DNA from 2 places in the Saccharococcus sp. Marseille-Q5394 genome. Region 1 is predicted to be linked to the other one. Evidence: predicted binding sites of a transcription regulator. Region 1 holds the regulator's gene; the other holds the start of a gene.

The links. The regulator LexA, encoded in region 1, represses DNA repair genes until DNA is damaged. The targets are predictions, from matches to a motif close to CGAACATATGTTCG.
Region 2: the regulator LexA is predicted to act here: its motif matches at 9,481-9,494, upstream of OC538_RS02965 (YolD-like family protein).

The regions. Positions count from the first base shown of each region.
Region 1 is NZ_CAMPPQ010000001.1:282,004-298,800, reverse strand. Features, by position in the region: gene OC538_RS01475 (hydroxymethylglutaryl-CoA lyase) at 1-261, shown strand, start outside; gene OC538_RS01470 (alpha/beta hydrolase) at 277-1,206, shown strand; gene OC538_RS01465 (cold-shock protein) at 1,263-1,463, opposite strand; gene OC538_RS01460 (YfiT family bacillithiol transferase) at 1,626-2,135, opposite strand; gene OC538_RS01455 (kinase) at 2,163-2,792, opposite strand; gene OC538_RS01450 (NUDIX hydrolase) at 2,834-3,298, opposite strand; gene OC538_RS01445 (hypothetical protein) at 3,324-3,572, opposite strand; gene OC538_RS01440 (hypothetical protein) at 3,613-3,786, opposite strand; gene OC538_RS01435 (YneF family protein) at 4,182-4,418, opposite strand; gene sirA (sporulation inhibitor of replication protein SirA) at 4,540-4,986, opposite strand; gene tkt (transketolase) at 5,157-7,166, opposite strand; gene OC538_RS01420 (DUF896 domain-containing protein) at 7,271-7,504, opposite strand; gene OC538_RS01415 (recombinase family protein) at 7,758-8,420, opposite strand; gene OC538_RS01410 (LysM peptidoglycan-binding domain-containing protein) at 8,423-8,737, opposite strand; gene lexA (transcriptional repressor LexA) at 8,940-9,560, shown strand; gene OC538_RS01400 (aminotransferase class I/II-fold pyridoxal phosphate-dependent enzyme) at 9,633-10,898, opposite strand; gene OC538_RS01395 (trimeric intracellular cation channel family protein) at 11,037-11,633, shown strand; gene hfq (RNA chaperone Hfq) at 11,695-11,919, opposite strand; gene miaA (tRNA (adenosine(37)-N6)-dimethylallyltransferase MiaA) at 11,961-12,911, opposite strand; gene OC538_RS01380 (alpha/beta hydrolase) at 12,908-13,822, opposite strand; gene OC538_RS01375 (glycerol-3-phosphate dehydrogenase/oxidase) at 13,819-15,468, opposite strand; gene glpK (glycerol kinase GlpK) at 15,483-16,797, opposite strand, start outside.
Region 2 is NZ_CAMPPQ010000001.1:588,265-605,061, forward strand. Features, by position in the region: gene OC538_RS02925 (restriction endonuclease subunit S) at 45-1,235, opposite strand; gene OC538_RS02930 (type I restriction-modification system subunit M) at 1,244-2,797, opposite strand; gene OC538_RS02935 (restriction endonuclease subunit S) at 2,794-3,396, opposite strand; gene OC538_RS02940 (type I restriction endonuclease subunit R) at 3,505-6,252, opposite strand; gene radC (RadC family protein) at 6,472-7,134, opposite strand; gene OC538_RS02950 (hypothetical protein) at 7,251-7,613, opposite strand; gene OC538_RS02955 (hypothetical protein) at 7,629-7,877, opposite strand; gene OC538_RS02960 (hypothetical protein) at 8,463-8,798, opposite strand; gene OC538_RS02965 (YolD-like family protein) at 8,896-9,240, opposite strand; gene OC538_RS02970 (hypothetical protein) at 9,535-10,752, opposite strand; gene OC538_RS02975 (hypothetical protein) at 10,739-11,122, opposite strand; gene OC538_RS02980 (hypothetical protein) at 11,289-11,612, opposite strand; gene OC538_RS02985 (RecB family exonuclease) at 11,932-12,636, opposite strand; gene OC538_RS02990 (single-stranded DNA-binding protein) at 12,710-13,198, opposite strand; gene OC538_RS02995 (hypothetical protein) at 13,195-14,037, opposite strand; gene OC538_RS03000 (RecT family recombinase) at 14,040-15,341, opposite strand; gene OC538_RS03005 (metallophosphoesterase) at 15,855-16,797, opposite strand, start outside.

The DNA.
Region 1 (16,797 bases):
ATCGCAAATATTTTTTCTGCATTACAGGCAGGAATCGACCGTTTTGATACTTCCGCTGGCGGCCTGGGTGGTTGTCCTTTCGCACCCGGCGCAACAGGCAATGTAGCGACAGAAGATGTTGTCCATATGCTTGATTCCTTAGGGATTGAAACGGGGGTCAATGTTGAAAAGATTTGTGAAGCTGTCGGAATGATTGCTCCTCTTGTTTCGCATCCTATCGTCACAGGAATGTACAAAATGTACAAAAATCGCAGCTGCTGAAGGAGTTGAAGTTAATTGAAACGGCGCTTCCTATATATAACAGGCATTATTGGAAGCATATACACCGCCATTCTGACAATTCTTGGTTTTTACGCGGCAAATCGTTTGATGTTCATGAAACTGAAAGATCATGATTTGATTGTAAAACGAGAAATTATTGCCAAAAGGTTTGATGAACATTGGTATGGAACGGTGCGGAAAGAGGATTTTTGGGTGGACTCCCCGAATGGTTACCCGTTGCGTGCGGTTTTTTTACAACCGCTTGATACGACAAGGACAGTTATCATTTGCCATGGCGTGACGGAAAATAAGATCAACTCGATTAAATATGCACGATTATTTGAACGGCTGGGATTCAATTCAGTCATTTACGATCACCGCCGCCATGGGGATTCGGGGGGAAAGACGACAAGCTTCGGTTTTTATGAAAAGGTCGACTTGAATGCACTAGTCTCCGCTGTACGCGACCGGATTGGCAGCCGGGCATTGCTCGGCGTCCACGGTGAATCGATGGGAGCTGCGACGACGATCCTATATGCGGGAGAGTATGAAGATGAAGCAGACTTTTACATTGTCGATTGTCCATTCTCCGATTTCACCGAGCAGATCCTTCATATCATGCGTACGAGCACACCTCTTCGGTCGTCAATGACATTGCGGGCCGCCAATCTGTTCCTGAAGATCAGAGACGGCTACACGACAGGTCTCATTTCGCCGAGGGAAGCGATTGTAAACATTAAAAAACCGATGCTGTTCATCCATAGTATGGAAGATGATTTCATTCTGCCGGAAATGACGAAGGAACTGTACGAGTTGAAGGATGACAAGAAGATGATAAAGCTATTCGATAAGGGTGCCCATGCGAAGTCATTCAATGAGAATCCAGAGGAATACGAACAGGAAGTCTTGCACTTCCTACATAATTTCGGTTTTCAGACTTCATGACATGACAAAAAAACCTCTTTCCAGTATATCGGAAAGAGGGTTTCTTTTAGCTATAATTAAGCTTTTTGAACGTTTGTAGCTTGTAGGCCACGTTGTCCTTGCTCAATTTCAAATGTTACGCTTTGACCTTCGTCTAAAGATTTGAAACCGTCGCTTTGGATTGCTGAGAAGTGTACGAATACGTCTTCTCCACCTTCACGCTCGATAAATCCAAAACCTTTTTCTGCATTAAACCACTTAACTGTACCTTGTTCCATAATTGTTGCCTCCTAGTGCGGTTATCCACACAATGTGTTATTATCCTTGCTCAAATACTTTAGACGAAAAACAAAATCTAATCTCGATCTGAAACAGAACAAAAATAATTCTTCTTAAGAATAACAGATGCACAAGGAAATAGCAAATGATATGTGGCAAGTTTATTTGGACAATGCAATTTTTATATGCGCCAAGTGATGATTTTCATGCCAAGCTAATTTTGCAACTTTTGTTCCAACTGTTATTTCACCGTTTTTCTGGTGAGTAAAAACTCGATCCAGCTGTTCTTCAGATAAACTCTTTCCTAATGCTACGATTCGCTCATTAATCCCTTCAAGCATTTTAATGGAGCTTTCCACTGGAAGCTGTGTATCCGGTTGAATCGCCCACTTTTCTTCATCAAACGCCGGTACTGTTGAATTTTCATCAGTTAATGCAAGTTTTAACCGTTGATACATGTTCAACTGAGAATCTGCAATATGATGAACGAGCTGACGTACTGTCCAGGCACCATCCCGATAAGTTTTTCTTAATTCCTCTTCATTTAATGAATCAACAACTTCTCGTAATCGAATCGTGTACGTTTCGATGTCCTTTAGCCATTCTTGCACATTTGCTAGTGTTGCTTTTTCAGGAACTTGTAATGCCCCTATTGGATATTTAACGTCCATTTTTCATTCCCCTTTTCCTTATTAAAATTATGCGTTATGTACTAAATCTGCAATCATAGTTGGTTTTACGATCTCGATGTAATGCTTTTCAGCTAACCAGTATCTACTTTGATACTTAGTAAGTCGTTCTTCATACTTCCCGATATACAAATCACGATTTAATACTCTCTCATACCTCAGTTCCCATGGGCAATCTAGATATATGACAAAATTGTAGAACCCTTTCCATTCTTGTCTTTGTAGGAATATACCTTCAATGAGAACTACACTGGCGGATGGTACATTAATATAATTGGTTGTAGTTGTGTCAGTAAATTTGTCATAAAAATCAAGCTGAATATTGTCACAACCACTAGACAGCGGTTCAAATAAAGTAGCCCTCAACTTAGTAACATCCCATTGTAAGTAATAATATTCATACCACTCTTCATGTCCTGTTTGATATCGGTTTTTCCTTTCAACAATGTGGTCATCTAGATGAAAAGAGACAGCTTGGCAATTGTGATAACTTAATTCCTGTTCAATTTCTTTAACTAATGTAGTTTTTCCAGAGCCGCCTAAACCATCTATTCCAATTATTAAGGGACATGCTTGATTTGGACGTATTGAGAATTGAAAGAGAATCCTTTCAACCATATCTTTAATAGATATTAACATCGCCCCCAATTTATTCTCCTTCATACACCGGGATTACAAAGTTAACTAATCACAGGCAAAGTTTTATTCTCAGCCCAATGGCGTATAAGCTGTTCTTGGCGCGGGTTCAAGTTAGCAGGTAATTCATTTTTCCTGAAAAACAGATGCTCTTTACTTTCAATTCCTTGCTGCTTTAGTTCACCGCTAAATGTAGTTGTCGTAAAGATGATTTGAACACTGTATACTTGATCTTTATTTGGATATTGTACAAAACAACTCTCTCCTGAGTATATACCGAACAACTTCAACTCACCAATATCCAATCCTGTTTCCTCGTAAGTTTCTCTTTTGGCTGTTTGCTCGAATGTTTCCCCGATCTCCATTACTCCTCCTGGAATACACCAATTTTCTTCATCAGTACGATGCTGCAGTAATATACAGCCTTCATTTTCTATTATTACACCACAACCAACCGTGAAGAGGGTTTCGTGACCAATCAGTTCTCTCATATTTCTAATATAGTTCATACAATTCCTCCTCATATTTCTACTCTTACTCCAATGAATCTTTAATCTGTCTTCTCTTATAAATAAATCGCCAAATGAAAAAAGAAATCCAAGAAACAATGGGAATCGCGGACGTGGCATACCAAGAAGGGATGTCAGTCAAAAATAAGAATAAGCTAGCTATTATGAAAGAAGGCAACATGATTGCGATCCATACACGGACTTCTGGATTTCTAAAACTTAAGTCAAACCCATCCATTTGTTTGCTCTCTGTCTCTTTATATTCGTTATTCATAAAAGTTCCTCCTTTAAGACTTCAAGAAACGTCGATTAAATTACTTGTTATCTTTACCTTTTGTTTTTTTACTCGCACCCCAAAATGCCAGTCCAATTAGTGGAATGGCAATGATCCACGGTATGTCAATTTGGCTTTGCAGCATGAATGACATAAGCATCAAGACTACTACGCCAACAATAATATAAAAGCACCCTCTCCCAAATGTTTCCATAAAGTTCACTCCCCTACCTGTTGGTTTTCCATATAGCTAGTTTCCCTTGCCTATCAATTATACGGATTACAATTCAAATCGTTTCATTATTCTTGATTTTCTTTTAGTACGTAACCAACCCGATTTAAGGACAATAAAACCTTCCACCGGCTTATCAAACAGCATAAACATGTCTTTAAAATACGTTTCATCGACCAACTTGTACAGGATCAGAAAGGATACTCAAAGTTGAAATTTATTCAAAATACCCCTTAATACCATGAGTGATTGCATAAAAAAACCACTTTCCTGATTTTATCATCAGTAAAAAGTGGTTTTTGTCGATTGTATCATTATGATAGCTTGTACAAATAACTCAAATGAAAATAACATTTATAGAAGGAAAATAAGCTAGCTTATTTTTTCTTACCCGCATTGTCACTAACTTTGTTCATTTGTGCCATCATTTGATTAATCTTCTTTTGTGAAGGTTTTTGTCCCATTTGCATCATCATCATACGTAACATTTGCTCATTGATCGGCGGGTTTTCCTTCAAATATTTCATCATATATTGACGTGCAATGAAAAATCCGAGGGCCACACCTGCGATTAACGCGACGACGGCAATGAGGATTACCCAAATCGTGCTCATCCGCTATACCTCCTTCACTACCGTGATTCGAGAATACTCTACCATGATGGATTATACAACAAAGAGGCCGCGGATAGCAATGACCGGCTGTGAATATTTCTATATTATACCGAATTAAAATTTAAAATAAGAAAGTATGATCATTTCCGAGATGATTTTCCTGTTTGACAGGTTTCAGCCATCCCCACTCGCCATGCTTGTCCATCACAGCAAAAAAACGATCATCCGATCCGGATAATGCGACAAATAAATCTAGATCCAACATCCGTGAACCATCGCAATAAGCTTGAAGGGAATATGGGTTAAGTGAAATGTGAATGGATCCTTTCACTGGATGAGATAATTTATATTCTCCATCATCGCTTTCGACCGTCGTAAAACTTTTCCCCAAATTGCTGAGGATCGCTTGGTCAATCGCTGATTCTTCAATTTCATCACATAAATAACGGACTTCTTGTAAAGGTTGCTCCTGTGCATGATCTTTGAGCAAATCATAGAGAAGCCCTTCCCTTCCAAGAATGAACGATTGGTATCTCTTTTTCACTTTATAAATATCATAAGTTCTCATGACCGTCACTCCTTTTTACATAGTCTATCCCAATAGAAGTAAAAAGTTTGTCAAAACACGGTAAAGAAAGGCACTATTGTTGTCGAAAACTTTCCAATAGTGTATCAATAAAGCAGCGAAAAATACCGCTCCGGAATAAGTAGTCTTATGACATTCCGAAGCGGTATAGATTAATTACGACCGAGGATCGTTTTCATCTCACGAACGACATTTTCTTCAGTGAAGCCATATTCTGCAATAACCTTTTCCCCTGGAGCGCTTGCTCCAAACGTGTCAATTGCAATGACTCCGCCTTCGTCACCAACATATTTATGCCACCCGAGGGAAGCACCCATTTCAATGGATAGGCGTTTTTTGACTGCTTTCGGCAGTACGCTTTCTTTGTATTGCTCATCCTGCTGCTCGAACAAGTCCCAAGAAGGCATGGATACGACGGCAACGTCAATTCCCTCTTCCCGGAGTTTCGCTTGAGCTGCAACAGCAAGGTTTACTTCAGAGCCTGTCGCAATGAGGATTCCGTCTGCCACATCTTTTTCGGCAGGAGAAATCGTGTACGCTCCACGTTTCACGCCATCCATTGCAAGTTCACCGGATTTCGGCAACACTTGCAAATTTTGACGCGATAATACAAGTACTGTCGGTCTGTTTTTCGATGATACCGCAATATTCCATGCAGCCGAAGTTTCATTGCCATCCGCAGGGCGGATGACCGTTAATCCAGGCATTGAGCGAAGGGATGACAGATGTTCCACAGGCTCATGTGTTGGACCATCTTCACCTACTGCGACGCTGTCATGCGTAAATACATATGTGACAGGCATTCCCATTAGGGCAGACAATCTGATGGCCGGTCGTACATAGTCGCTGAATACGAAGAATGTACCGCCGAACACATGCAAGCCACCGTGAAGTGCCATTCCGTTCAATGCAGTACCCATCGCGAATTCACGGACGCCGAACCAGATATTGCGGCCGCTGTAATCGCTTGGAAGGAAGTCTCCCGCACCTTTGATTGTCGTCTTATTTGAACCTGCAAGGTCTGCACTTCCTCCGAAGAAAGAAGGTAGTACATTTGCAATGGCGTTGATGGCATCTCCTGAAGCGGAGCGAGTAGCATGTGAAGAACCTGCCTCGTAAGTTGGAAGCGCTTCTTGAAGTCCTTCAGGCATTTCACCTTTGATTGCCGCTTTCAATTGTTTGGCCAAGTCAGCATGTTTGCTCTCGTATTGTGCAAACAGTTCGTTCCATTGCTGTTCCTTTTTGACGCCTAATTCATCGGTCGCCTCTTTGAATGCCTCGTAGACGCCTTCAGGGACACAGAAATCCTCTTCATATGTCCACTGGTAGTATTCCTTCGTAAGCTTCATTTCATCTTCGCCTAGTGGTGCACCATGGACGTCAGCTTTTCCGGATTTATTCGGCGAACCGTAGCCGATGACCGTCTTCACTTCGATCATTGTCGGGCCGCCTGAATTGCCTTTCGCCTCTTCAATCGCTTTTGAAACTAGTTCAACATCATTGCCATCTTCCACACGGATATAGTTCCATCCGTATGATTCAAAACGTTTTCGGATGTTTTCTGTGAATGACATATCTAGTTCTCCATCCAGGGAGATGTCATTGCTGTCATAGAGGACGATCAATTTTTCCAATTGGAGATGACCTGCAAGGGAAATCGCTTCTGCTGCAACGCCTTCCATAAGGTCGCCGTCGCCGCAAAGTGCAAAGGTATGATGATCGACTATGTCGAACCCCGGGCGGTTATAAAGTGCAGCCAAATGCTTTTCAGCCATGGCCATTCCGACTGCCATTCCGATTCCCTGTCCGAGTGGACCTGTCGTTGCTTCGACACCGACTGTATGGCCGTATTCCGGATGACCAGGTGTTTTCGATCCCCATTGCCTGAAGTTTTTCAATTCCTCCATTGGCAAACCGTAGCCGCTCAAGTGAAGCAGGCTATATAACAGCATGGAGCCGTGACCTGCAGAGAGGACAAACCGATCGCGGTTGAACCATTCAGGATTGGAAGGATTATGATGCATATGCTTCGTCCATAGGGTGTAAGCCATCGGAGCTGCTCCCATTGGCAATCCCGGGTGGCCGGAATTCGCCTTTTCGATTGCATCGATAGATAACGTCCTAATCGTATTAATTGCTAATTGGTCAATCTTTTCGGTCATTCAGAACATCCTTTCCCGTGCTTTATCTTGTAGTTGCAATTGTTATAGCATCTATAGTGTAGTCAATAAATAGATGAAATACAATCCATCCTATGTTTGGTTATTCAGTTCAGGAACTTCTTGTTTCGAGCATCTTTCACTTTTTCCGGGGTGACGTCGTTACCTTCGGGATCGATCACTTTGACGTTTTCGATTGTGTCGCGCATGGACGAACGGAATGTTTCCAGGTATTCTTTGCGTAGTTGTGTTTGTTCTTTTGCTTCTTCGATTGATAGGCCGATTGTTTTTGACTTTTTGGATAGTTCGTTGATACGTTTAATTTTATCTTGGGATAACATAAAATTCCTCCAGTTGTATTGTCCATCACTCAATTGTACAATGGATTTCCGTTTTTCCAGGCGGACGCTTTCCAATCGAACAGCGAAGTGTTCGATTTGCCGTATTTCTGCACTTTTTGCAGAAATTAAGGCAGCCTAGCACTTCAATCCTTATAGCCATAATACTAATAACAATATTACCATTAACAATTGAAGTGGAACTCATTAAAACTCTACTTTGAAGGTATACAAAAAGAGCAGGAAGTGCAACTAATCACCCTTCCTGCTCTGTTTCATATTCTTTATATCTGCGATGGACCGTTGCTTTGCTTACGTTATGGCCGAGGCCTTTCAATATGCCGGCGATTTCTTCGAAGGTCAGGCCTTTTTGGCGTAAGGACACGATTTCACTGATTGGGACTTCAATCCGTTCGCGTCCTTCTAGATTCCCTTTGTTTTTCAAGTTCCGTTCTGGTTTGTAACCGTCGCGGACTGCCCGCTTCATGCCTCTACGGATTTTGGCGTTGTGCAATTTGCGTTGGTACTCTTCTACAATTGCCAGTATTTCCAGCAGCATTGTGTCCATCTCATTTAACTTCAACGCGCCGCTATCGTGGTTTGTAATGACTGCAGTATTCGTTTTGGCAAGAAGGTGAAGGATAGCGACCCTTGCGTTCCCCCTCCCTAGTCTTGTTTCATCTTGTACGAGTACCGCGTCTATCTTTTCATCACGGACGCAGTCCAGTAAGTCGAGCAATCCCTCTCGATCCATATCGTAGCCGCTATGTTTTTCCTTGAATATATGTATAGGCTTCAGCCCTAGCTCGTCCGCAAGCCGCTTCAGTTCTTCTTCCTGCCTGGACAAGGAGGCGACTTGAGAGTCTTTTTCCGTACTGACACGGCAATATAAGACACAGGTCTGCATTTTCTCTGTCATCATTAGTCTCCTGCCAATTCTGTCATCATTGGATCAGGTATTGCTGAATCAACTTTAGGCAATTTCAATATTTCTCCTGATTTGATCATAGTGGATTGCATGCCATTCAATTCCATTACTTTCGCTATCCATTTCTCCGAATGTTCATCGGAAGAATAGTCTATCGCCAATCCCCAAAGTGTATCGCCTTCTGTTATTGTTACTTCAACGAATGAAGTAGAGGCTGATTTAACTTCTTTCAAGACACCTACGAGTGTAAATGCAGTGCAAAGGAAAATAATTAATAGAATGAAGCCATATTTTTGAATGAAAGTCATTAAAAACCCCTCCAAGAATGTTTGTTCGGAATACCTGTTCCCATTATAGGACAGGTTTTTTTAGAAGTCAATCAAATCTTCGAACCTTTGTTTGCCAATCACCCGAACACCTGTTATACTCTCTTTAAGAAACAATTGTGGTGGCGGACCTTTGTTCGCACAATTGCTTATCATTGATTCTATTAATTGGAGGGGTGGAATAATGAAGAAAATTTCAAAGAGACAGCAGGATATCCTTACGTTTATCAAAGATGAAGTGAAGCTGAAAGGGTACCCGCCTTCCGTTCGTGAAATCGGAGAAGCTGTTGGACTAGCATCCAGTTCTACCGTGCATGGTCATCTGGCCAGATTGGAAAGTAAAGGTTACATTCGGAGGGATCCGACAAAACCGAGAGCAATCGAGGTGCTGGATCCCGAGGGTCTGACTGCACTGAAATCGGGAGTTGTCCACGTTCCGCTTGTCGGAAAGGTAACCGCCGGCTTGCCGATCACTGCAATTGAAAATATTGAAGAATACTTTCCTTTGCCGGATACGTACGGCACATCTGACGATAAATTGTTCATGCTTGAGATTGTCGGAGATAGTATGATAGAAGCCGGAATTCTGAATGGGGATTATGTTGTCGTCAAACAGCAGCACACTGCCCATAATGGTGAAATTGTCGTTGCCATGACAGAAGAGGATGAAGCAACAGTGAAACGCTTCTTTAAAGAGAAGGATTATTTCCGTTTGCAACCGGAAAACGAGTCGATGGAGCCAATCATCGTCAATTCTGTTTCCATCCTTGGAAAAGTAGTCGGCGTTTATCGCCAGATTCATTAATTACCATTCAGCAATTAAAAATAGAGGATGACCCTGTCGACCTGAATCGACTAGGATCATCCTCTTTTCATTTTAATTTTCCACCCTATAGTCTTTCAGCAGGTTATCCATGGAGGACATAACTGCCGCCTTAACATGTTCATATGTCAATCCGCCTTGTACATAAGCCGTATACGGCGGACGAATCGGACCGTCTGCTGTTAGTTCGATGCTAGAACCCTGTATGAATGTCCCGGCAGCCATTATCACATCATCCGAATAGCCCGGCATATACGATGGTTCTGGCGCATAATGCGCATTTATCGGCGAGTTCTCCTGGATGGTCCTACAAAATGCGATCATCTGCTCAGCATTGCTGAAATTGACGGATTGTATCAAATCGGTCCGCGCAGCTGAATAATGCGGAGTCGTATCAAATCCGAAGCTTTCCAAGAATGCCGCTGTGAAGAGAGCGCCTTTCACAGCTTGGCTGACGACGTGTGGCGCAATGAAAAAGCCTTGGTACATTTCCAATAGCGTATCAAGGGAGGCACCCGCTTCTGCACCGATGCCAGGAGATGTCATGCGATAAGCGCATTTTTTCACAAGATCGGCACGTCCTGCGATATATCCTCCGGTCCTTGCAAGTCCCCCGCCGGGATTTTTTATGAGTGAGCCCGCCATCAGATCGGCCCCAACTTCAACCGGCTCTTTCGTTTCCACGAATTCCCCGTAGCAATTATCGACAAATACGATAAGGTCCGGGTTAATCGATTTGACAAAGCGTACCATTTCCCCGATTTGTTCAATTTGGAAGGAAGGACGGTCCGAATATCCTTTTGAACGCTGTATGCCAATCATTTTCGTCTTGTTATGGATATTCTTCCTCACTTCTTCAAAATCGACTGCGCCATCTTCCTTCAAATCAACGTGCTTGTAAGTGATTCCATAATCTATAAGTGATCCTGTATCCTCTCCGTTTCCGGACACTATTGATTCCAGTGTGTCATAAGGTTTGCCTGTAATATAAAGGAGTTCATCCCCCGGTCGAAGTACTCCGAACAGGCTCAGTGAGATGGCATGGGTGCCGGAGATGATCTGGTTACGTACGAGACATGCTTCCGCGCCAAAAGTGTCTGCATAGACTTGTTCCAGTACATCCCGGCCGCTATCGTCATATCCGTATCCAGTCGAGCCGGTTAGATGAAAGTCGCTCACCATGTTTTTCCGGAAAGCTGCCAGCACCTTCCGTTGATTGTAAAATGCCGCCTTTTCAACTTCTTTAAAATATGGGGCAAGTTTTTGTTCAGCGGCTTCTGCCTTAGTTTCGATTTCCGAAGCAAATTCATGTATCATCATTTCATTTCCTCATTCCTACAAATAGTCACTATAATATCTTATCAGTCTGTCTGGATTGGTCAATGGAAAATGACCGGAATTGGCAAAGCCTCTATTTTGATATACTATATGAAGTGTTTGGAGCAAGGAGGAACATCATTGGCTTGGGAAGTATTCAGTTTTATCGGCACTGCGGCTTTTGCCATTTCGGGAGCTCTAATTGCACAGGAAGAGAAATATGATATTTTCGGAGTCTATATATTAGGGATGGTAACAGCGTTCGGCGGAGGGGCTATCCGGAATGTACTTCTTGGGTTGCCTGCTTCTGTTCTATGGAGTCAAAATTTCCTCTTCATCGTCGCATCGGTTTTAATAACGTTCATTTTCTTTTTTTCAAAGACGATCATTAATCATTGGAATCGGTGGGGCACTTATTTTGACGCCATTGGATTGGCGGCATTCGCGATTCAAGGGGCTATGCTTGCGGTCAATATGAATATGTCATTATTCGCAGTAATGGTTGCTGCCGTGTTGACAGGTGCAGGGGGAGGAGTCATCCGGGATCTGCTCGCTGGAAGGCGCCCTCTCGTCTTTAAAAGGGATATTTATGCCGTTTGGGCAGCAGGGGCCGGGTTTTTCGTCGGTATCGGTCTTTACAGTTATGATTGGGCGTTGTACGCATTGCTAGTAGTTGTCGCTGCCTTACGAATCCTTTCATATCAATATCACTGGGAGTTGCCTCGCAGTAATTCTTGATATTCCAAATGGAAAAAGGAACAGGTTAATTGAACCTGTTCCTTCATTGGGACATATGTTTTTATTCCTCGTCCTTCAAAACTACAGGCTTAGCAGGTACATACGTCGATATTGCATGCTTGTAGATCAATTGCTGCTTGCCGTCTGATTCCAAAAGTACGGTGTAATTATCATATGATTTGATAAGGCCTTTCAACTGAAAACCATTTAGTAGGAATACAGTGACAAACGTGTTGTTTTTCCGTAGTGAGTTCAAAAATGTTTCTTGCATATTACCTTGTGACATACACCCCAGCCTCCAATTACTTCTATATTTCTCTTGCCTTTTTACTTATTCGATTCCGCCTCTTCAAAACCCTTCAAAATTGATATAATTTCATCGACAATCTTTTCTTTATCCGAATTTGCATCGAACCAGCTGATTTTCACTTTGTTCCTAAAATATGTCATTTGACGTTTCGCATAATGACGAGTATTTTTCTTTATTAACTCTATTGCATCATCTAGTGAGATGACGCCTTCAAAATATTGATACAGCTCCTTATATCCAATCGCCTGGACCGACTGGACATTTCGGATGCCCTTTTCCCATAAACCTCTAGCTTCTTCCAGCAGCCCATCTTCCATCATTTGATCGACCCTTACATCGATTCGCTTGTAGAGAATTTCCCGGTCCAATGTAAGGCCGACGATTAAATGATCAAAAAAGAGCGCCTCACCTGCCCCTTGTTCATGCTCATTCTTCGTTTTTCCAGTCACTTGGATGATTTCGAGCGCACGTATCAAACGGCGGTGATTATTCGGATGGATTTTTTCTGCACTAGCAGGATCCATTTTTTGAAGCCGCTGATACAGACGTTCCGCGCCGCCTTCCGACTCGAGTTCTTTTTCCAATTCAGCCCTGACGTTATCGTCTCCCGCCTCTTCGGTAAATCTGAAATCGAAGAGGACCGACTGGATGTACAAGCCCGTTCCGCCGACAATGATCGGCTGTTTGCCTCGGCTTCGGATCTCTTCAATACAGTTACGCACAGTCGACTGATATTCCGCTACGGAAAACGAATCAGAAGGCTCCTTAATGTCGAAGAGATGATGGGGAATCCCTTCCTTTTCTTCTTCTGTTATTTTTGCAGTGCCGATAGATAACTCTTTATATACTTGCATCGCGTCCCCATTGATAATTTCCCCATCCAGCCTTTTGGCAAGCTCGATGCTTAAAGACGTTTTGCCCGATGCAGTCGGTCCTACAATTGCGATGACTCTATCTGATTGACTCATTCTTTTATTATCCAATCCTTTATGAAATTAAATACTTGTTCCCGATTCACTTCATTCAACATTTCATGGCGACCGCCTTCATATAACATGACTGTTATATTCTCATTTCCGGCATCAGTAAATTGTTGTGCTGCCTGCCAGACTCCCTTACCAGTATTGCCGACAGGATCGTCTAAACCAGAGAGGAGAAGGATTGGCAATCTGTTCGGAACTTTTCTTATGCAGTCCAAGTCATTGATTTTCGCAAGTCCATCAAAGAGATCGATGAAAAAACGGGTTGTCGGTACGAAACCGCATAACGGATCATTAATGTATTGCTCCACTTTTTCATTGTCTCTCGATAGCCAATCAAAAGGTGTTTTTGGTGTTCTGGCTATTTTATTAAACCCTCCGAATACCAATTTATTAATGAAATAGTCCGGTTCATCAAACTTTGTTGCCTTGCCTTTCATTGACGCTAGAGCTTTTCCACCGATACGGCTTACACCAGGGTTGCCGGCAGTTCCTGAACAAATAAGCTTGTCTAGTTCCCTGCCGAATCTTTGGGCGTATCTCCTTGCTACAAATGACCCCATACTATGCCCGAAAAGGATTACACGAGGCGCTTGGAACCTGTTGCGGTAAAAGCTGATGATTTCATACGTGTCTTCAACGATCCGATCGAAGCCGACCGTATCTCCGAAATGGCCCAACTTCCCATTTAACGTGGCTGTATGACCGTGTCCCCGATGATCATGACCCGATACAGCAAATCCTTTGTCAGTGAGAAAAGTGATGAACTCTTCATATCGACCGATATGCTCCGCCATCCCGTGAAGTAGATGGATATGTGCGATAGGAGGATTGGCAGGTTGCGCATACACCGAATGGATGGAAAAACCGTCTGACATCGTCAACACCTGTTCATTCACACACGTTCACCGACCTTTCCTTCAGCTTCTTTTATATGCTGCTCCAATTGGGAGAGATAGAGCTCTTTCGTTTCTTCGGAATAGGAAAGGATAGCTCCCATATAGTCCGTTGCCGCCTCTTTATACAGTTTGACAAACGCGATGTTGAAATAGAGATCCCCCTTCCTTCTAATGAAAAAGTCAGAAGGCGTCATTGCCATTTCATTATGGATCGAGTAGAGGATTTCCGCTTTCCATATAGCAGGTAAAACTGTTTTCTCTGTTGATACCGCACTTACATAGGTATAGACCTGATCGACATTCGATCCATACAAGGAGGCAAGTGCTCGGCCTTCTTCCTTAGTAAGTCCATATAATTCAGCTTCATTCGATTTGCTCTCGATAAAGTTTGCGAACTGTTCTTCACTCTCGAAGTCTCCCCCGGCCAACGGGAGATATTCCGTTACGCATGGGCCGAACGAAGTTGTCGGAAACCTCTTTATGACTTGGTCTACGACGGTTTCAGCCATTTTGCGATAGCCGGTCAATTTGCCGCCAGCAATCGTTATCAATCCCGTTCCTGCTTCCCAAATTTCATCTTTCCTTGAAATTTCGGATGCATCCTTCCCTTCTTCGTAAATTAGCGGTCGAACACCTGCCCAAGTCGACTCGACATCATTGCGATCCGCTTTGACTGAAGGGAACATGTAATGAAGTGCATCAAGAAGATATGCGATGTCTTCTTCGGTTGCAACCGGATTAGCCCGATCACCATCGAAGAAGGTATCTGTCGTTCCGATATAGGCTTTATTGCCCCTTGGGACTGCAAAAATCATCCTGCCGTCAGGCGAATCAAAATAGATTGCTTGCTGCAGAGGAAATATCGACTTATCGATTACAATATGGGTTCCTTTTGTCAATCGTAGCCGTTTGTCATTAGACACTTCGTCCTTCCCACGCACTTCATCCACCCAAGGGCCTGTCGCATTGACGACTACGGAAGCGCTTATGTCTATTACTTCTCCAGTGAGCATATCCCGGGCAGAGACACCTGCCACTTTTTTGTCTTGATACGTAAATTGCTCGACTTTCAAATAATTGAGGCAAAGAGCACCTTTTTGGGCAGCTTTCTTCAATACTTCGATTGTCAACCGTGCATCGTCAGTACGGTATTCCACATAATGTCCACCGCCAAGCAAACCGTCTTCCCTTACTAACGGCTCCATTTCAAGCGTCTCTTCAGGTGACAGCATTTCACGGCGCTCCTCTTTTTTCACACCCGCCAATTTATCATAGACGAATAGTCCAGCAGAAGTTGTCAGCTTTCCGAATGAGCCGCCTTTATGAAAGGGAAGAAGCATCCGCTCAGGCTCCGTCACATGAAGGGCATTCCGATAGACAACATCCCTTTCCTTCCCGGTTTCGGAAACGATTTTTAACTCCATCTGCTTTAAATAACGCAGGCCGCCATGGATGAGTTTCGTCGATCGGCTTGAAGTACCCGCCGCAAAATCCTGCATGTCGAGTAGTGCGACGGACAATCCCCTCGTCACTGCGTCAAGAGCAATGCCGGCACCGGTGATTCCACCGCCAATGATAAGCAGGTCAAACTGATAGTCGCGCATGAACTGCTTCACTTTCGGTCTTGTGATCGATGATAACATCATTCGCTCTCCTCCAGTCAAAGTTTGAATAGCCGCGCCGCCTCAACGGCCTTTTTCCACCCTCCGTACAAGGCGTCCCGCTCTTCCACTGCCATCTTCGGCGAATATGTCCGTTCCTTCGCCCATAAAGCTTCCACTGACTCACAAGATTTGAAAAAACCTGTCGCAAGCCCGGCAAGATATGCCGCCCCGAGTGCGGTCGTCTCCATATATGCTGACTGTTCCACCTCGATCTGCAGCATATCGCTTTGGAATTGCATGAGGAATGTGTTCCCGACAGCCCCTCCATCAACACGCAAAATATCAATGTCGATGCCAGCATCCTTTTCCATCGTCAACAGTACATCTTTTGTCTGATAGGCTAGCGCTTCGACTGTTGCACGGATGAAGTGCTCTTTTTCGGTTCCTCGGGTCAATCCGAATACTGCCCCTCTTGTATCCGAATCCCAATAGGGTGTACCGAGTCCAACGAATGCGGGCACGACATACACACCTTCCGTAGAAGCGATCCGCGTCGAGTACATTTCCGAATCCGAGGCTTTCTGGATCATTCGCATCCCGTCCCTGAGCCATTGGATAGCAGAGCCTGCGACGAATACACTGCCTTCAAGTGCATATGTAATCTTGCCGTCCAACCCCCAGGCTATCGTGGTCAGCAGGCCATTTTCGGAAGTCACAGGCTGTTCACCCGTATTCAACAACATGAAACAACCTGTACCGTACGTATTTTTGGCCATGCCAACGTGAAAACAGGCTTGCCCGAATAAAGCACATTGCTGATCGCCCGCGGCACCGGCAATTGGAACATATGCTCCAAAAAATACGGAAGGGTCTGTATGGGCATAGATTTCCGAAGACATCCTTACTTCAGGCAGCATGCCCATCGGGATATCAAACATTGCGCAAAGCTCCTTATCCCACTCGAGTTCGTGAATATTGAAAAGCATTGTCCTCGAAGCATTCGAATAATCGGTGACATGGACGGCTCCTTCTGACAGCTTCCAAATGAGGAACGAATCGATCGTACCGAAAAGCAGTTCCCCTCTTTCCGCACGTTCACGTACACCTTCTACTTCGTCAAGGATCCATTTCACTTTCGAAGCAGAAAAATATGGATCAAGCTGCAAACCCGTCTTTTGACGGATGCTCTCTTCCCTGCCAGCTTCTCTTAATTCATTAATAATTAGCTGTGTCTGTCTGGACTGCCAAACAATTGCATGATAGACGGGTTGTCCAGTGTGCTTGTCCCAAACAACAGTCGTCTCCCGCTGATTTGTAATGCCGATTCCATCGATATCCTCCGGCTGAAGTCCACTCTCGGTCAGAACCGAA
Region 2 (16,797 bases), 310 kb from region 1:
TGGCACACTTCACCCATTAGCATTAATTCAACTTACTCTCGGGTTCATATAAACATTTGTTGCATAAAAGCTTGTTTTTGAAGATGAAACAGCTCAACTTTATTGGTTTCGTTTTGTATTTTCTCATCTAAGGTTGACAATAACTCAGCAATTTTCTGTTGCTCTTTAAGGCAAGGTAATTGAAAACTTAATTCTCCATACTCCACTCCGTTTATACCAGGTTGTCCTGAACGCATAGACATTATTTTAACCCACTCTTTATAATTGCTAGTCAAGGTACTTTGGTAAACAAAATTCCCATCGACAGTTTCTTTCAAACGCGCTCTGATTAAGAAACCCGCAAAATAAAATGAGCGTTCTTCATCATCAAAGATAAAGCTCTTTCCCGTACTGGCTCCAGTACGAGCAAATAAAATATCGCCTTTTTTAAGCTTATATTTTTCTTCTAATAAACCATTAGGTGATACCTTGCCTTTTTCGATAAATTGTCGACTTTCATCATCAATATCTGTAATTCTAAGGTAGATGTTTTCTCCGTCAAATTCCTTGGCAGCTGCATTCATGCCATATGAGATGGATAAGGAGATATCCTTTAATTTAACTTCTTCCCACTCCGGAAAATCCTTCCCATCCTCATCCTTAAACCGCAAATCTTGGCTAAATAGCTTCTGTATCATGCCCTTTTTATATTCACGCCAGACTTCAACCTTTTCCTGTTGCTTTGCGATGAGACGATCGAGCACGTTTAAAAAAACAGAGATATTCTTTTGAATTTCAAGGGGGGGTAATTTTATTTCTAGCTCCATAAACTCTTTTTGTCCAAGTGTTTTGTTCCTACCTGCTCCACCGGGAGATGCGAGTTCTAAAAGATATTTCCCGCGATTTGTTTGATAGAGTCTGGTAAAGTAATCCAAGTCCACCTTATTATTATCAACTCTGTACATTGGAAATCTATGAGATGCGATAAACCCTTTTAACTCACTATTAGTCTGCGCGATTGCTCTCTCCCAAGCAAATACAATATTTACAATAAAGCAATCTTCCTCAATCCAAAATACGCGTTTATTACCTAGTTCTTTACCTAAAACAGGCTCTTTTATAAAAATCCCTTTGGCATGTGAACGTATGCCGATTTGGACATACTCGACTTCTTCTTCAACCTCAACTGGATTTTGTACCCTTGTGAGAATTTCCGAATTTTTATACACCTTATAATTTTTTAATATATTTCCCATCAGAAGTCTCAAACCCCCAATTCCCTGAAATACTTTTCAAGTTCAGCATCAATTTGTTCAATTTCTATATCAATTTCCTTCATCCGAAGTGAAACAGCTTCTAAATCAATTGGTTCTTCCTCTTCATATGTATCCACATAGCGAGGAATATTGAGGTTATAGTCATTCTCCTTAATTTCATTTAATGACGCTACATAAGAGTACTTGTTAATTGTTTCACGCGACTTGTATGCTTTTACAATCTTTTCCACGTTTTCATCTGTTAAGATATTCTGGTTCTTCCCTTTTTCAAATTCATTAGATGCATCTATGAACATTACATTGTCATCTGCTTCGCGGCACTTTTTGAAAACCAGAATACATGTTGGAATGGACGTTCCAAAAAAGATATTGGCTGGGAGACCGATAACTGCATCCAAATAATTCTTGTCCTCAATTAAATACTTTCGAATAATTCCCTCTGCAGCCCCTCTGAAGAGCACACCATGCGGCAATACAACTGCCATCGTTCCATTGTCATCAAGCTGGTGGATCATGTGTTGGACAAACGCAAAGTCTGCTTTCGATTTGGGTGCAAGGCGACCATATGCACTGAAACGCTCATCATCCAAAAATTTCTCATCAGCACTCCATTTTGCACTATAGGGAGGATTTGCCACGACCGCTTCAAATTTCAAATCCAGATGTTCTGGTTCTTCCAATGTATCGTCGTTTTGAATATCAAAGTTCTGGTAAGAAACATCATGCAACAACATGTTCATGCGAGCCAAGTTATACGTTGTGGAAGTTAATTCTTGGCCGTAAAATTTACGGACATTTGCTTCTTTTGCTACTCGTAATAATAGGGAACCGGAGCCACAGGTAGGATCATAAACGTTCTTTAAATCGGTTTTTCCGATGGTAACGATTTTAGCTAGTATTTTAGACACTTGTTGAGGTGTGTAGAATTCTCCCGCTTTCTTTCCAGCATTTGCCGCAAATTGTGAGATCAAATACTCGTATGCGTCACCTAACACATCAATATCAACGTCATCATGCAAGAACGGAATGTCGTTTACACTGGCCATGATTTTTGCAATTAACTTAGAACGAGATTTTACTTCACGGCCTAGTTTTGATGAAGTCAAATCCATATCATCAAACAGGTTTTCAAAATCCGCCTGACTATCTGTACCAAGCGTCGATTCAGTTACTGCATTAATTGCTTTTTGCAGCAATTCCGTATCAAACTCTCCATTGTCTCCTTTTTCAATTTCAATCAACATATTTGAAAAGAGGTATTTAGGCTCGATTACATAACCGATTTGTTGGAGTAGTTCCTCTGCCAATGCCGCACGATATTCCTCATCAGCCCATGCCTTTCCATAAGTAATAGCGTCTTCTTCTAATAGCTTTTCTACACGAGTCTCCGTCTTTTCGGATAAGTAGCGATAGAAAATTAAGCCAAGAATATAGTTTTTGAATTCATTCGCTTCCATCTGGCCTCGAAGGTCGTTCGCCATATCCCATAGCTTTTTATGTAGTTCTGCCTGCTGTAGCCGTTGTTTTTCGGATGTTGTCATTTATATTCCTCCATTTTCTCTGAAAGTAATTCGTGGATATATTGATCTTCCAGTTCCATTCTCTCATCAATGAGTTTCTTTTTCTGCTGTATCGCTTGAATAATCTTCCCTATCTCATTTTGCAACTGAATTGGTGGTAGCGAGACATTCATTTCTCGCAACATATTGATGGATAAGGAGGAAACACTTGTCCCTTGTGTGGCCAACTTAAATTGCCTACGAACTTCTGCATGTTCATTGAAATACCATTCAATAAACTTAGCATTGACCGGTTCATAAAAATCGATAACAACGAAATTCGAAGGAACCAGAAGCCCTTTATAGATTCCAGGTATGGAAGCGACTCGTTGAGATAGTAAATGTACGACAATCATGTTTTCCTCGGTCAATCGAAGTTTATCCATCCGCTCTTCGTCAATCCAGATGCTTGTCTTCTTATCCTGTGCTAGCCGATATGGTAATCCCATCGCTTCGTTAAATTCTTTTAACGTCAATATCTTAACAAGCTCAGCGTTAGGTGCATTTTCTGCCGTTTCAACACGCGCAGAATTTACTCCTTGTACGACTGAAGCAATTTCTTGTAATTGTATATCCTCCACCTCCTTAGTCTATCAACAATTTAATGATAGCTGTTATTTTTAAAAATAGCAATTATAAATAGCTGTAATTTTAAAAAATAACAAAAAAAGAGAGCGATATGCTCACTCTCATGCAAACCGTTTTGTATGCTCGATAATAAATTGAACAATCCGCTTTGATAGTTTTCTTTTCTTTAATAACCCAACTTTTAACGAATCACTAATTGCAGATTGCTGGATGATATTACTGTACTCGTATTCCTCTAGATGATGTTTCAAATCTTTTTCCGGAAAACCGATTTCATCAGAAAACGCTTGTATCTCTTCTTCCCGTACCTCTTCCTCGTAATGATTATACGCATCATCAACAGAGTCTGCATTCGTTAAGTCAGGAACCACACGTTTCAAGAATCCTTTAATCAGATCTATTTTTAAACGTAGTTCAGGATTATCAGCACGATCTACCTCTTCTTCAATGAAGCGCAGCCTCTTCTCTAAATCGTCTTTATCGCTGAAATCAAGATCCCGAATAAGATTCATGATGTAACTTACATTAATCCGGTCTGTGTGCATAAGCTCTAATTCAAAATCAATATCTTGCAGGATAGATACTTTTTCAACATCATTTTTCACACGATCGGCAATTTTCAAGTACTTACTCTTGTAGTCTTCATACGTTTGGCTATCGATTGTAAGAGCCTCAGGGTCAAATTCAAATTCAGTAAATGTTTTCAAGCGGATCAATAGCTTTGTCATGTCCTTGAAAACATCAACAAATGCTTTTTGGTCTTCTTCCCGTTCCAACTGATCGACCGCTTCAGGAGTAGCCGCAATTTTACGCACTTTTTTTACCGATTTCAGAAACATGGCTAGGTACTCAACGTAGCTTTTCATTAAAATATCATCAACCGAATCTGTCTGGGAAAACAGTTTGAGCGCTTCGTCTGTGTTTTGTTTTAAATTCCGATAGCACACGATATTCCCATAGGGCTTCGTTGCTTTCTCCACACGGTTTGTCCGGCTGAAAGCTTGTAGCAGATCGTGGTGTTTCAAGTTCTTATCTACATACAACGTATTAAGTGTTTTACTGTCAAAACCGGTCAAGAACATATTCACGACAAGCAGTATGTCGATTTGAGCTGTCTTCACACGCTTGGAAACATCTGAAAAATAACCGGAGAATGTATCTGTAGAGAAATTCGTATCAAACATTCCGTTATAGTCCTCAATCATACGCTCAATGCTATCCCGCGAATGCTCATCTTTTCCTTCGCTTTCTTCATTAGCTCCGTAAGTAAAGATGCCAGCTACTTTGAACGGATGTTTAACTTTTTGGAAAATTTCATAATACTTAATCAACATGGGGATGGACTGTACAGTAAAGATTGCTGTATAACCCTTGCTTCGGGATTTTCTTTCATGATTCTCAAGGATATTTTGGACAACCAACTGCAACCGATCCCTATGCAACCATACCTCATCCGTATTAATTGCTTTGACGCGGGTTTTGTCGGATTCATCAACGGCTGCGTTAAATGTCCGAATATGTTCCACTGAAAAACCAAGAACGTTCCCATCTCTGATGGCATCCTTTATCAAATACGTATGAAGACATTTTTCAAAAATATCAGCAGTAGTCCGACCATCCTGACTTTTGTTTATTTCAAAGCGAGGCGTACCAGTAAAGCCGAAATACTGAGCGTTCTTAAAATGTCTCGATATATTGGTGTGCATCTCACCGAATTGGCTGCGATGACATTCATCGATAATGAACACAACTCGTTCATCCCGATAGATATCCATAATTTTTCCGTATCGAGGATTCTTCACTGCATTGGCCATCTTCTGAATGGTGGTGACAATGAATGGTTTCATGACATCCTCAATCTGCTTAACAAGCATGTCTGTCTTATCCGTTGTATCAACCGATCCTTTTTCGAACTTATTAAATTCAGCGATTGTCTGGCTATCCAAGTCTTTACGGTCGACTAGGAAAAAGACTTTCTTGATGTACGGTTCATTAGCTAGAATCTGACTAGCCTTAAATGAAGTAAGTGTCTTTCCCGATCCTGTGGTATGCCATATGTAACCATTATTTTTTGTTTCAAGCGCTCGTTCAACAAGGGCCTCTGTTGCATAGACCTGGTATGGCCGCATAACCATTAGAAGCTTCTCATTTTCATTCAGAACCATATAGCGCGCAATCATCTTTGCAATATGACATTTTCCAAGAAATGTAGCAGTAAAATCATTTAAGTTCGTAATGATGTTATTCTCTGCATCAGACCAATAAAATGTGTAACCAAATAGTACATCGCCATCGGAATTTGAAAAGTACTTCGTATCAACTCCATTGGTGACGACAAAGATTTGAAGGAAACGGTATAGCCCCTTATAGGAATGTTTTCGATAGCGTTGTATCTGATTGAAAGCCTCTTTGAAGTCCAACCCTCTTCTTTTCAATTCAACTTGAACAACTGGAAGACCGTTAATTATTATTGTTACATCATAACGGTTCGTATATGTCCCAATCACCGTAGTTTGCGCTGTTACCTGAAATAGATTCTTGCACCATTCACGTGTATTAAAAAGCTCTATGTATAATTCCGTTCCATCCTCACGTTCAATTATCTGCTTATCCCGCAGTATTTTTGCCGATTCAAAAATACTTTTTCCATCTATTAAAGTCAGAAGACGATTAAATTCAATATCAGTCAACGGTCTGCCGTCTAGCTTTTTCTCATTGAAACGATTCACTTGCGTACGGAAGTTTTGAAGAAGTGCATCATAGTCTGGTAGCTTTACTTGTTCATACCCTTGCCTAACAAGTTGATCAATCATATTCCTTTCGAGTTGAGCTTCAGATTGATACCCCATATGTACGCCCCCTCTTACATTTAATATATCTAAGACTATTCTACCAAAAACGAAAGACGTTTTGTTAGAAATCTGGTAAAACTGTGTGGAGCGATAGGAATCTTTATTAATTCGATTCTTTATGTAAGACGTACGAAAGTACTTACACTTTTTTCACCCCCTAATAATTCAATAGAAAAAGCAGGAAGCGTGTTAACTCAGACGCTTCCTGCTTTTCGCTCAAAAATAACCTTTCTCCTTTAAACTAATAAAACGGTGATCCCCAATAATCACATGATCAATTAGTTCCACCCCCATCACACTACCAGCCTCAGCCAATCTCTTCGTAACCTGAATATCTTCAGGTGAAGGATCTGGCCGACCACTTGGATGGTTGTGGAAACAAATTATTGAGGCAGCACTATGCTTCACAGCTTCTTTATACACCTCCCTTGGATGTACAATAGAAGAATTTAACGACCCGATGAATACAGTCTTCTTATGAAGCACTTCATTCTTCACATTCAAAAAGATGACTACGAAATGTTCTTGATTAAGATTCGTCATCTCAGCCATCATATAAGCTGCTGCATCCTCTGGTGAACGGATAACGTACCGATAGTCTGCTTTTCCCGCTGAACGCATCTTGCGCGCAATCAACATACCCGAATGAACCCTTAGGGCTTCATTGTGTGTCATTCCTTCCTCTTTCAATTCGGATACCGTCATATCCACTAACTCTCGAATCCCTCGTGCAGCCAGTCTTCCAGTGAATTCCGGTTTCGCAGATGGCCCAATTAAGACAGCCAGAATATCCTGCAATTCAATAACACTTTCAGAACCAACTGCATTGTATGTTGATACTGCTTCGCGAGCAGAAGTAATATATTTATTCGTTGTCATTTTCGTTATCCTTTCTCACACAAAGCAAGTGCCGAGCGGCACAAGCTTTCATGTGCCACTCTTTCCTTGCCCGGTGGAAGGCTTTTTATGTTATGATGTATTTACATTTTAAAGTTTTACTTCTTACGAGATGCGAAACGACGCGTCTCCTTTTTTTCGCCCATTTTTGCAATCACTGCATCATCCCAGCCCATCTTTTTCAGATTGGATGCTGTGATGTTCAGCATTTTCCATGGATTCACACCTTCAAGCACCATGTTCTGGGCCAATTCCTTCATGCCCTTTTCATCGAATTGCCACGATGCCGATATAGTGTAATCCCAAATAACGTCACCAGTATCTACCGGACCATTATTATCTACGAACGCCTTCAACTGAGCTTTCATAGCTTTCAGCGCCGATTCAACACGTTCAATTTCCTTCCCTAGTTTAATTGCCTCTTCCATGTTTTCAATGACCTCTTGCTTTGCAAGTACCATTTTAATATCCTCCTTTTAGTTTCCAATATTTCCGCTGCCAATCACTTTCACATCGCCTTTTTCAATGGAAAGAAAAATGTCTTCAATGTCGGTTAACGATTTCAGCTTTTCAATTTCCCCTCTGCTATCGAGTAGATAAATGCCCCCGAATTTAAAGACTAGAAATTTCTTCTCCTTCTTTTCATCCACATAGCAGACGAATGATTTTTCTGCACCTCCCTTTCTAGTGCTAGAAACAAGACGTTCTAATTGTTTTCCGACCATTTAAATCGCTCCTTTTCTAATGAGATTTTTTAAACAAAAAAAGTCGATCGTTTCCCGGAGGAATCAATCGACTTTTAATATATATCACGCAATTAAGCGTAAATATCCATATGATTATGCTTTAAAGCAATTTTGGATGTACTTGTTACATCAGCCCGTCTTTTCTCTTCAACAGAGAATACAAAGGCAACATAATTTATGTCGCACTCCTTTTTAAAATATCTAAAAAGTATAACGACGTTCATCTAAACGATGACTTAAAAACTTAATGGTTACACACATTTTAGCAAAGCATTATTGAGGTCGCAAATCTTCCGAAAAGAAGAAGGGATGGGGCTGGTTGATCGGTTTCATCATGATTACTCCCAACAAGGCTAACAGTTAAGTAATACGCTGATTAAAGATGAAAAAGAGGAAGGCATTTCCCCTCCCTTATCATTTCTTGTTCTTTAGTTTTTCCAAAAGGTTTCTTACCTTTTCCTTCATATCAGATGTCTCTTCTATTAATACCTCGAATCGATATCCGATTTCATTCGTTTCATTCTTTAGAATATCCCCTTCATTGTCTATATGTATTGGAGATTGTCAATGCACTTGGTAGTTTTCAAATAGTCCTGCAGGTCCGTGCATTCTCAAAAGCAAATCCAATGCCGACATATTCGGGAGTGCCAATAGGAATCCATATGCAGTTTCCAAACTTTCAAAGGCGAACGCTTCAAGTTCCTTTTCGTAATGATATTCATCTCCTTCTCTAATGAACAAATAGAGTCGGATGACGGAAAACCCTGCTCGATAATTAGCCGCATCCATATTTCCCCCTAATATTACAATGGCGAAGTTGTCGAATTCAGGATTAATGACCTCCGATAACAATGTCATACCATCAAGCAATTCCTTTGGTATATTCACAGTACTTTTCATTTCCTCACCACCCTCCTAAACACCTATATTCGTCGCAAGGTTAGAAAGTCCTTCTATTTTTATATTTTTCCGACAAAAAGACCACTTTAAAAAGTGGTCAGTCGATGCATTGTGCAGAAATGACATTTTCTATTGAGAATCTAAGATCTCCAAAAGGGTCTGCCAGCAGGATAGCTTTGTTATGTAGGTCGATCGCTTCGATAATGCCCTGATTTTCGATTATGCGTCCATCACGCCAAGTCTTTATTAACGTTTCGCATTTCCGTTTATGAGCTATTTCGATTTCTTCCTGGAGAGCTGCCAAATCCCACTCTGTCAGTTCAGGACGTTCTGTATGTTCATCTTCTGCATGCCACTCTCTTAGGTCTGCAAGGTGTTCCGGCAGCATCATTGCTGTCCATTTGATTCTCCCGCGGTCTTTGATATCTCCATCTACCTTCATTACACGATCATCCTCTCTATGAGAAACGGGAACAAGTGCTATAACATTGTCGATGGTAAAAGTCCGTTTGGATTTCCTAAACAATACGCACGGAAGTAAAGCTCACCTACCTAGATGATCTTGATACGCCTCCTGCTGATTGTTCCATCAGCTGCCATTTACACCATATCCAATACTCCACCATATCCGATTTGTCCAATGTTTCATGCACACTTGTTCTCTTCTTTGTTTTCATTATAGAGAATGTACGTTCGTGTGTAAAGAAAAGAAAAAAGCACCTCGATAAGATGCTTTTTAGTCTTGATCAAAAGAAATCATAATGTTTTTCTCTACGTAAACCTCTTCTATATGGTTGTTTATTATTTTTTGCTCTATCCGAGCTCTAATTTTGCCTGGAACCTTAAACTGTTGGTTAAAAGAATCCTTTACAGAATCCCTAAGGTTTTTAGACATACTACCCCGTATCTCTCCAAATTCTTCAGAAATTACCAGGAATTTATTGTTAGGAATGTTTATTGAAGTTAATAATCCTTCAATATCTATTGTTTTTGACTTTTCACTACTATTTTTCATTAAAATTCCGTTTAATACTTCTATTTGCGAATAATCTTTTTTACTAAAAACTATTTCCTGAGTTTCCTTTTCAGAGGATTTTTCGTTAACTTCTAATGCAAACGAAAATTTATTTGATGATATCTCTTTCAAGAAATTTTTCATATCCTTAATGGTTTCTATGTCATATTCTTTGTCTATCATCAATGATTCTTCTATAGAATTTTCATTATCATTTTTAACGTCATATAGAAAATTGTAAAAAGAAGTTAAAGATTTTTCCGGCACTTCAAATAAATCAGCCTCAAGAGGATCAGTTTTTAACCATACACCAAACGAGGAAGGCTGAAGTGAGTCAATTCTCAATTTCGCAAAGTAATCAGCGTGTTCCTCCGATTCGTTAATAAGTCTATTTTTCATTCGTGATATCCCATTATATGTCTTTGTAAACTTTTGCATTAAACTCATAAATAAGTCTAAGTCTATGTCATGATTATTAACCTCATCTTTAAAGATGACTTTAAACTTTGAGCTGTCAAAGACAGTCTCATCTACTCTGTTTAGATTTTTCTTACTTACATAATCATAATCGACATGAAAGTCTTTTAAAGGGTAATCTTCTCTATCGAAGTTAATATCATCTACTACCTCTAGTCTAATTTTCACCTCGCCTGGATCTGTAAAAGAATCGATGTAAAGATGTTGTAATCGTTTCTGTCGCAGAAGCTTATCGAGAAATTTCACAACAGAAAGTTGTTGCCTGATTATTTTTTCTCTTTCCCTATTAGAAATTCTGCTAAAAAACCATTTATCAATATGTTCCTGAACCTCTTCAATGTAATAATTAAAATAATATTCTGATTGTTCTGATCGCGAAATAAAGAACAATGGGAAGTCATAATAATCGAAGATATGTACAACCTCTAGTGCTTCTAATTCGGAGTATTTACTTATGTCCATCACGATCTTCCTCTCCTAGAAACACTTTAACCATGTCTACGTCTTTATATAACCATAAATTCAAATGTTCGTTCTCTGTTTTATGTATACCGCATTCCATAGTAATTATACCTTGAACGAACTTTTTATTCCGTAAATTTTTAAATCTTATTGTTGCATCGTTTGCTGCTTCATAAGTAGTAAAGAATGAGATTGCAAGGGCTTCACATGTTTTATGAGAGGGATACCGTTTATTCCTTTCTCTATGATTTAAAAAATCAACTTCTTGGATTGTATCGTTTTCTATCACTCTATAGACAGGATTAATATCCATTTCTATAGCGTCTATCGGAGGACACTGTGCAGGAAAATCTTTTTCTTTAAAAGGCATTTCTTCATGCTCCCTTCAATATTCTATTACCCTTAATTCTGAATTATGTAATATTAATTAATGAACATAAGACTAATATAACAGAATTAAATTTACTTTGGATATTTTCGACAAACTACGACAAAAACAGCACCCCATCCAACTGGACAGGGGGCTGTTTGCTTTATTAAACAAACTCAATATGTATCTCCAAACTCCAGCCTTGTTTACACTCACTGCACCGCGCATGCCCCCAAACCGTGCTGCCATATGTGATTCCGTGTAATTCAATTGCCGATTTCAAACAACCTGCACATTTGCTTCCTTTAATTTCTTGGGTTAAGAAATCCAACAGATCAAGGCTGCCGTCATACTTAACTCTGAAACTGCACATTTCTTCAATACAAGGATCACAGATCGGAAGTTCCCATTCTTCGATTACTCCAACGTCCGACTGGCTGAATTGGTGATTACAAACCAAGCAATGCACATTACTCATTTCTATTTCCACAAAACATCCCCTCCCATCGACCTAGTTCTACAAGAAGATTAGAAAGTCCTTCTTTGTGGAAACAAAAAAAGCGCCCATATCCACAACGGATAGGACGCTTTCACAGTCATCAATTTTATTTAGTATATCCTTATTTCTGCAATTCATCATAAACAACTTTCATAATAGAAGCTGATTGTTGCCTGGTAATACTCTCCGTGGCCGTTCACCATTAACGAAACATTTGTCATGGCCCACTTCCATGCTTCTTTATGCATATGGCTTGGTGCTCCAGGAAAGCGTTCTCAACTGAAACTGCCTCCTTTTGCTTAGGTTCTATTTATTTTCCGCTAAACTTACGAAAACACTCTATAACAAATGGGCAATGACGGCAATAACTAGAAGGTGTGGAAAGAAATAAATTCTCCGCTTTGTTAGGCAACATATCTAGAATTTCACATTTTGAATTGATTTCGTTTGCCACTGCCAAAGCCCATTGTCGAGACTTTTCCATATCAGCTTGTTTGAAAACAAATTTGCTTCCCCTACTAAAACGGAGGAAGTACAAATTCCCTTCCACCGTTGATTGGTTCTTCATTTGACCGATAGCCCAGGCATACAAACCGACTTGGTGATTGTCCAGAATATCGTATCTACTCCTGTTTGTTTTCCAGTCTACTATTTTACCGCCATCTTCAGAGACTACATCGATATACCCTTGAACTATCGGGGCTGACTCATCTTTTGATAATGGAAGTTTGAAATGTACCTCTGTTGCACCCATGTTTTTTTGAATTGGAGCACGGCTGACTAAATCGGACAACTCCTCCAAAGTAACTTCCGGATGAAAATCAGCTTCGATCAGTCCATTTAAAACTGCTTCTGAATGACTAATCCCATTGATTTTATCCTCAATGGCTTTATGAACCCCCTTACCCAATGCTAACGGGTAAGTAATCGGTTCCTCATATCCCTGAATATACTTCTTATAAAACCGGTACGGACAAGTTTCATACAAGCTCAATCGTGAAAAAGAGAATATCATGCTGCTATCTCCTTTCTTTATTTGAAAAAGGAAAAGAGGACTGGCTGACCAATCCCCTTTTCATCTTTATTTATCAGAACGGTAGATCCTCATCCTTTACTTCAAATGAACCTCCGACTGTTCCGTATTGATTGGCATGTTGACCGGAAGCATTCCCTGTATAGGGATTCGGTTGCTGTTGGAAGCCCCCCTGCCCCTGAGGTTGCTGGTAATTCTGCTGTCCTTGCTGATTTCCCTGTCCCTGAGGTTTCGGGTCAAGGAATTGTACAAAGTCAGCGACCACCTCCGTAACATACACTCGATCCCCTTTGTCATTTTCATAATGGCGAGTATTTATGCGACCATTCACTGCAGCTTGACTTCCTTTCTTTAGAAAGTTTGCAGCATTTTCAGCGGCCTTCCTCCAGACCTGAACCATAATAAAATCCGCTTCGTTTTCTCCGTTGGCATTTTTAAACGGACGGTTCACTGCAAGCGTGAAGTTGCACACGGCTACACCACTCTGCGTATATTTGATTTCCGGATCTTTTGTCAGACGACCTACTAAACTCACGTTATTCATATTGATCTCCTTTTCTCATGACCGTGTATAGCCATGCCCCTATTTCTACTCCGTAAAGGGTGACGGATATTTGAATTAGCAAGCGACACTTTATCGTTTTTCACCAAATTTCGTTCACAGTCCAGTTTTTTCATTTTCAACATGTAATAGAGAAATGACACGTTCAGCACGACTTTCTCCATTTGAAAGTCATAGGTAGACAGTGAGGCTCTCCATGCTGCCCTTCCTATTTCAGCACCTTCAATCGCCCAGCTTGTTCTTTCAGCTTCTTCTTTCACATATTCAGCCAATACTCGGTTGAATAGTAGATGAATCTGGGTTTCTCTACACGACTTCATGACAAAACGAAGCAATTCATCCTGCCGTTCCTCCTGATTTTCGATATGAGCGATAACGATAAACATGGCAAAGTGTTTCACCAGCTGTTCGTGTTCATATCTCTTCCAGTCTCGCAAAACCGCTTCCCTTTTCTTTTTAAACTCAGGCCGGTTCTTCCGTTTATATTCAGCCCAACCAATTGTACGGAGTTGCCGTGCATTCAACCGTTCAGCTGGATGAAGTGGTTTCTTCCTTGTTCCGAAATACTTTGTTCGTATTTCATCATAAGGAAGACCGGATAGCTTCATTTCAAAGTCCAAGACACCACCGGAAGCACCACAGAACCAACATTTGTATAGTTGGTCCTGTGTGTTCAATGACAAATAGAATTTATGTCCTTTGCCCGGTTTGGAATCCTCTTCGCAAAATATGCATTTGCATAGCGTTTCCTTTTTTCCATACGTCCGTGGATTGAATGTAACACCATATCCCTCTGCAATTTTCAGGATTTCAGGTAGCATAATTAAGCCACCCCCTTGTCTGCATCCCCCAACTTCTCGAAGAACGTAAATCCGTTTTCTGTACGGGTCTGCATTTTGAACTTCTCACCAACGGATAGGTGTTTCGTTTGTTGAACAGCCTCTTCTCCTTGCGCGAAAACCATTGTTTGGGTACCACTAGCGACATTCTTCACATACATCTTTGCAAAAGAAATGCCGGCTGGCGTTGTACCTTGCTCGTACTTTTCCATAATGAACGCATCAAGTGGTTCAGAAGCTGTTTCTTTCTCCTGTAGAACAGGTTGTTGAACAGGTTGTTGAACAGTATCCTTTTGACCCGAATGCATTACAGATTCAGACTGTGCAGGCTTCTCGTTCTTCTGGGTAGAAGTGAACTCTACAAGGAAATTGAATCCACTCTCTTTCTTGATGACCATAGATAACTCTTCGCCCATCGGTACTTGGCTGAGTGATTCGATCATTTCCTGATTGGCTTTGACGAGTACCAAGCTCACTTCTTTGCTCTCTTTATCCATGACATTCAATTTTGCGAATTGAACATTTTGTGGACTTACTCCTTTTTCAAAACTTTGCAGAATGAATATACCCTCAACATTTTGATCCTTCGATTGCTGAGCAGTTGTTTCGGCAGCCTGTTGATCCGTTTGACTCTCGTTCTGCTTTTTAGGGGCTGGAGAAGATTTCATAGGCTCATCAATGTTTCCGACATTTCCGTTATCATCCTCTTCAAGAGACATTTCCTCACGGGTGTACAACCCACCCAATGGGAACTGACGTCGAAGCACGAAGACCTCAGCGATCTTCTGTATCATCGCGGAAGGCATCTTGTCCCACACATTTTTATTGCCGTATCGATTATTCAACTCCCCGGAGTTCGCTTGAAAATATTCCTGGAAGTCGACAAAAACAGCTACCGGCCTGAATCGCTTGTGATGCATGACTGCATAAGCGCCAAGAATCTGTCCACGTTTCTGACCGAACTCGTGGCGCACGCTACCTTCAGACGGGATGAACTCGAATTTATCCCCTTCCCGGACAACATTGGCAACAGGAGGTCCAACATACCCATCTTGGGTGGTTGCAACACGCAGTAGACCATCCCTCGTAGTGATGAAGCTAGTCACGGGACCGTTTTTACTTTCATAGCGTTGGAACACAATATCACCTAGCAAAGGATTCAGTCCGAAGGTTTCACACACTTCAATGAAGTGATTCGCCTCTTCTTGCGTCCCATTTGTCGGCTGAACAAACCTGCTCCAAATCAATGATTTCTGCTCATTTGTAAACGACAACACTTTTTCCATTTCAACCATCTCCTTTTATAGTTTTAGAAATAAAAAAAGCCGATATCACCCGTAAAGGATCAATCGACTTTTAAGAAACTAACACAACAAAACGATAGCAATTTTGTTTTCATGATTTTTAAGCAACACCCCTTCAATTTTTTTAAACAAAAAACCGATCTCTTCCAAAATGGAATCAATCGGCTTTTTAAATATATATCACGCAGTAAATGCGTAAATATCTAATAGTATATAGCTTTTTTTGACGTAAGACGTCTGTCTGAGTTATCAATAGATATAAAAACTCGGAGACAAAGAATTTATGTCGGATCTCCTTAAACAATGCAAGGTTTAACGACTTTCACCGAGAAAGTGGTGACTTAGATAAAAAAGATTTAAATCCATCTTAAATGTTTCTAAGTTGTATAGCAAATCGGAGTGAATAATTTTTTTTGCGTCATCAAATTCGAGCGTGAAAAAAATACAATCAGATAAACCCCATTTACTCTCTACGATATACCTCAATATAATTTATTATTCACTTCCGCGAATGCTGTTAACTAACTCTCTCTTATTAGTGTAATCTTTACGCCTATTTAATGCTTTTTGTTTAGTTATCACATGTTTACCCTTAAAGTTCCTCTTAACTAATTGATTAATTTTAGTTCGATAAAAAACTTCTAGTTCCTCATTTTTAGTATTTGAATCAAGTATTTGTAATTTAGCTAAAACAAATTCCCTCACGGCAGAACTCATATTATTTTGAACGGCTTGATTAAATAAATCTTTAAAGTTTTCAGCTCCCGAGTCAATCATCATAAAAATCGAAGTAAATAATTCCACATTAGAATATTTTGACTCATCATTATTGACATAATCTTCGATTACAGGTAAAAGCTTTGAAGTACCCATAACTGAAAACAGCATATTTTGATGCAAAAGTAGCGAAAATCGAATAAAAAACTTATAAAATTGAATCTGTTCATCTTCGGATTCAATTTCATTTTTAAGAATTTCTTCTGCGGTTAATGTAGTTAATTTCAAGAATAACAAGGAACATATAATTGTGTTTCGATACGCTCTATCCTTTAATGCACCATCTTCCAAATCCTCAACATTTTTTAGGACTTTCCCGCATAAAACCCATGATCTCTGCAGAATTTCAAACTTTGACAATTGCTCCTGTGGAATTTTATTAATTACTGAACTGTGTTTCTCCATATGATTACTCGATTCAAGTAATTGATCATGATGAGCCATTACTTGTTCTTCACTTACTTTTCGATCGTCCAAAAAGTCGTCTATCTCATCGTTTTCAATATTGTCGAGTAGTAATTCATTTTCATGATGAATACCACGTGCAAACATTTCATCAAAAGGCAGTAGAAAATCATCTTCATTGAGAACCTTCTCAAATACTTCTGTCTCCTTGAAAAGCTTCATATATTCTCTTTCCATTCTAGAAACTACTAGATCT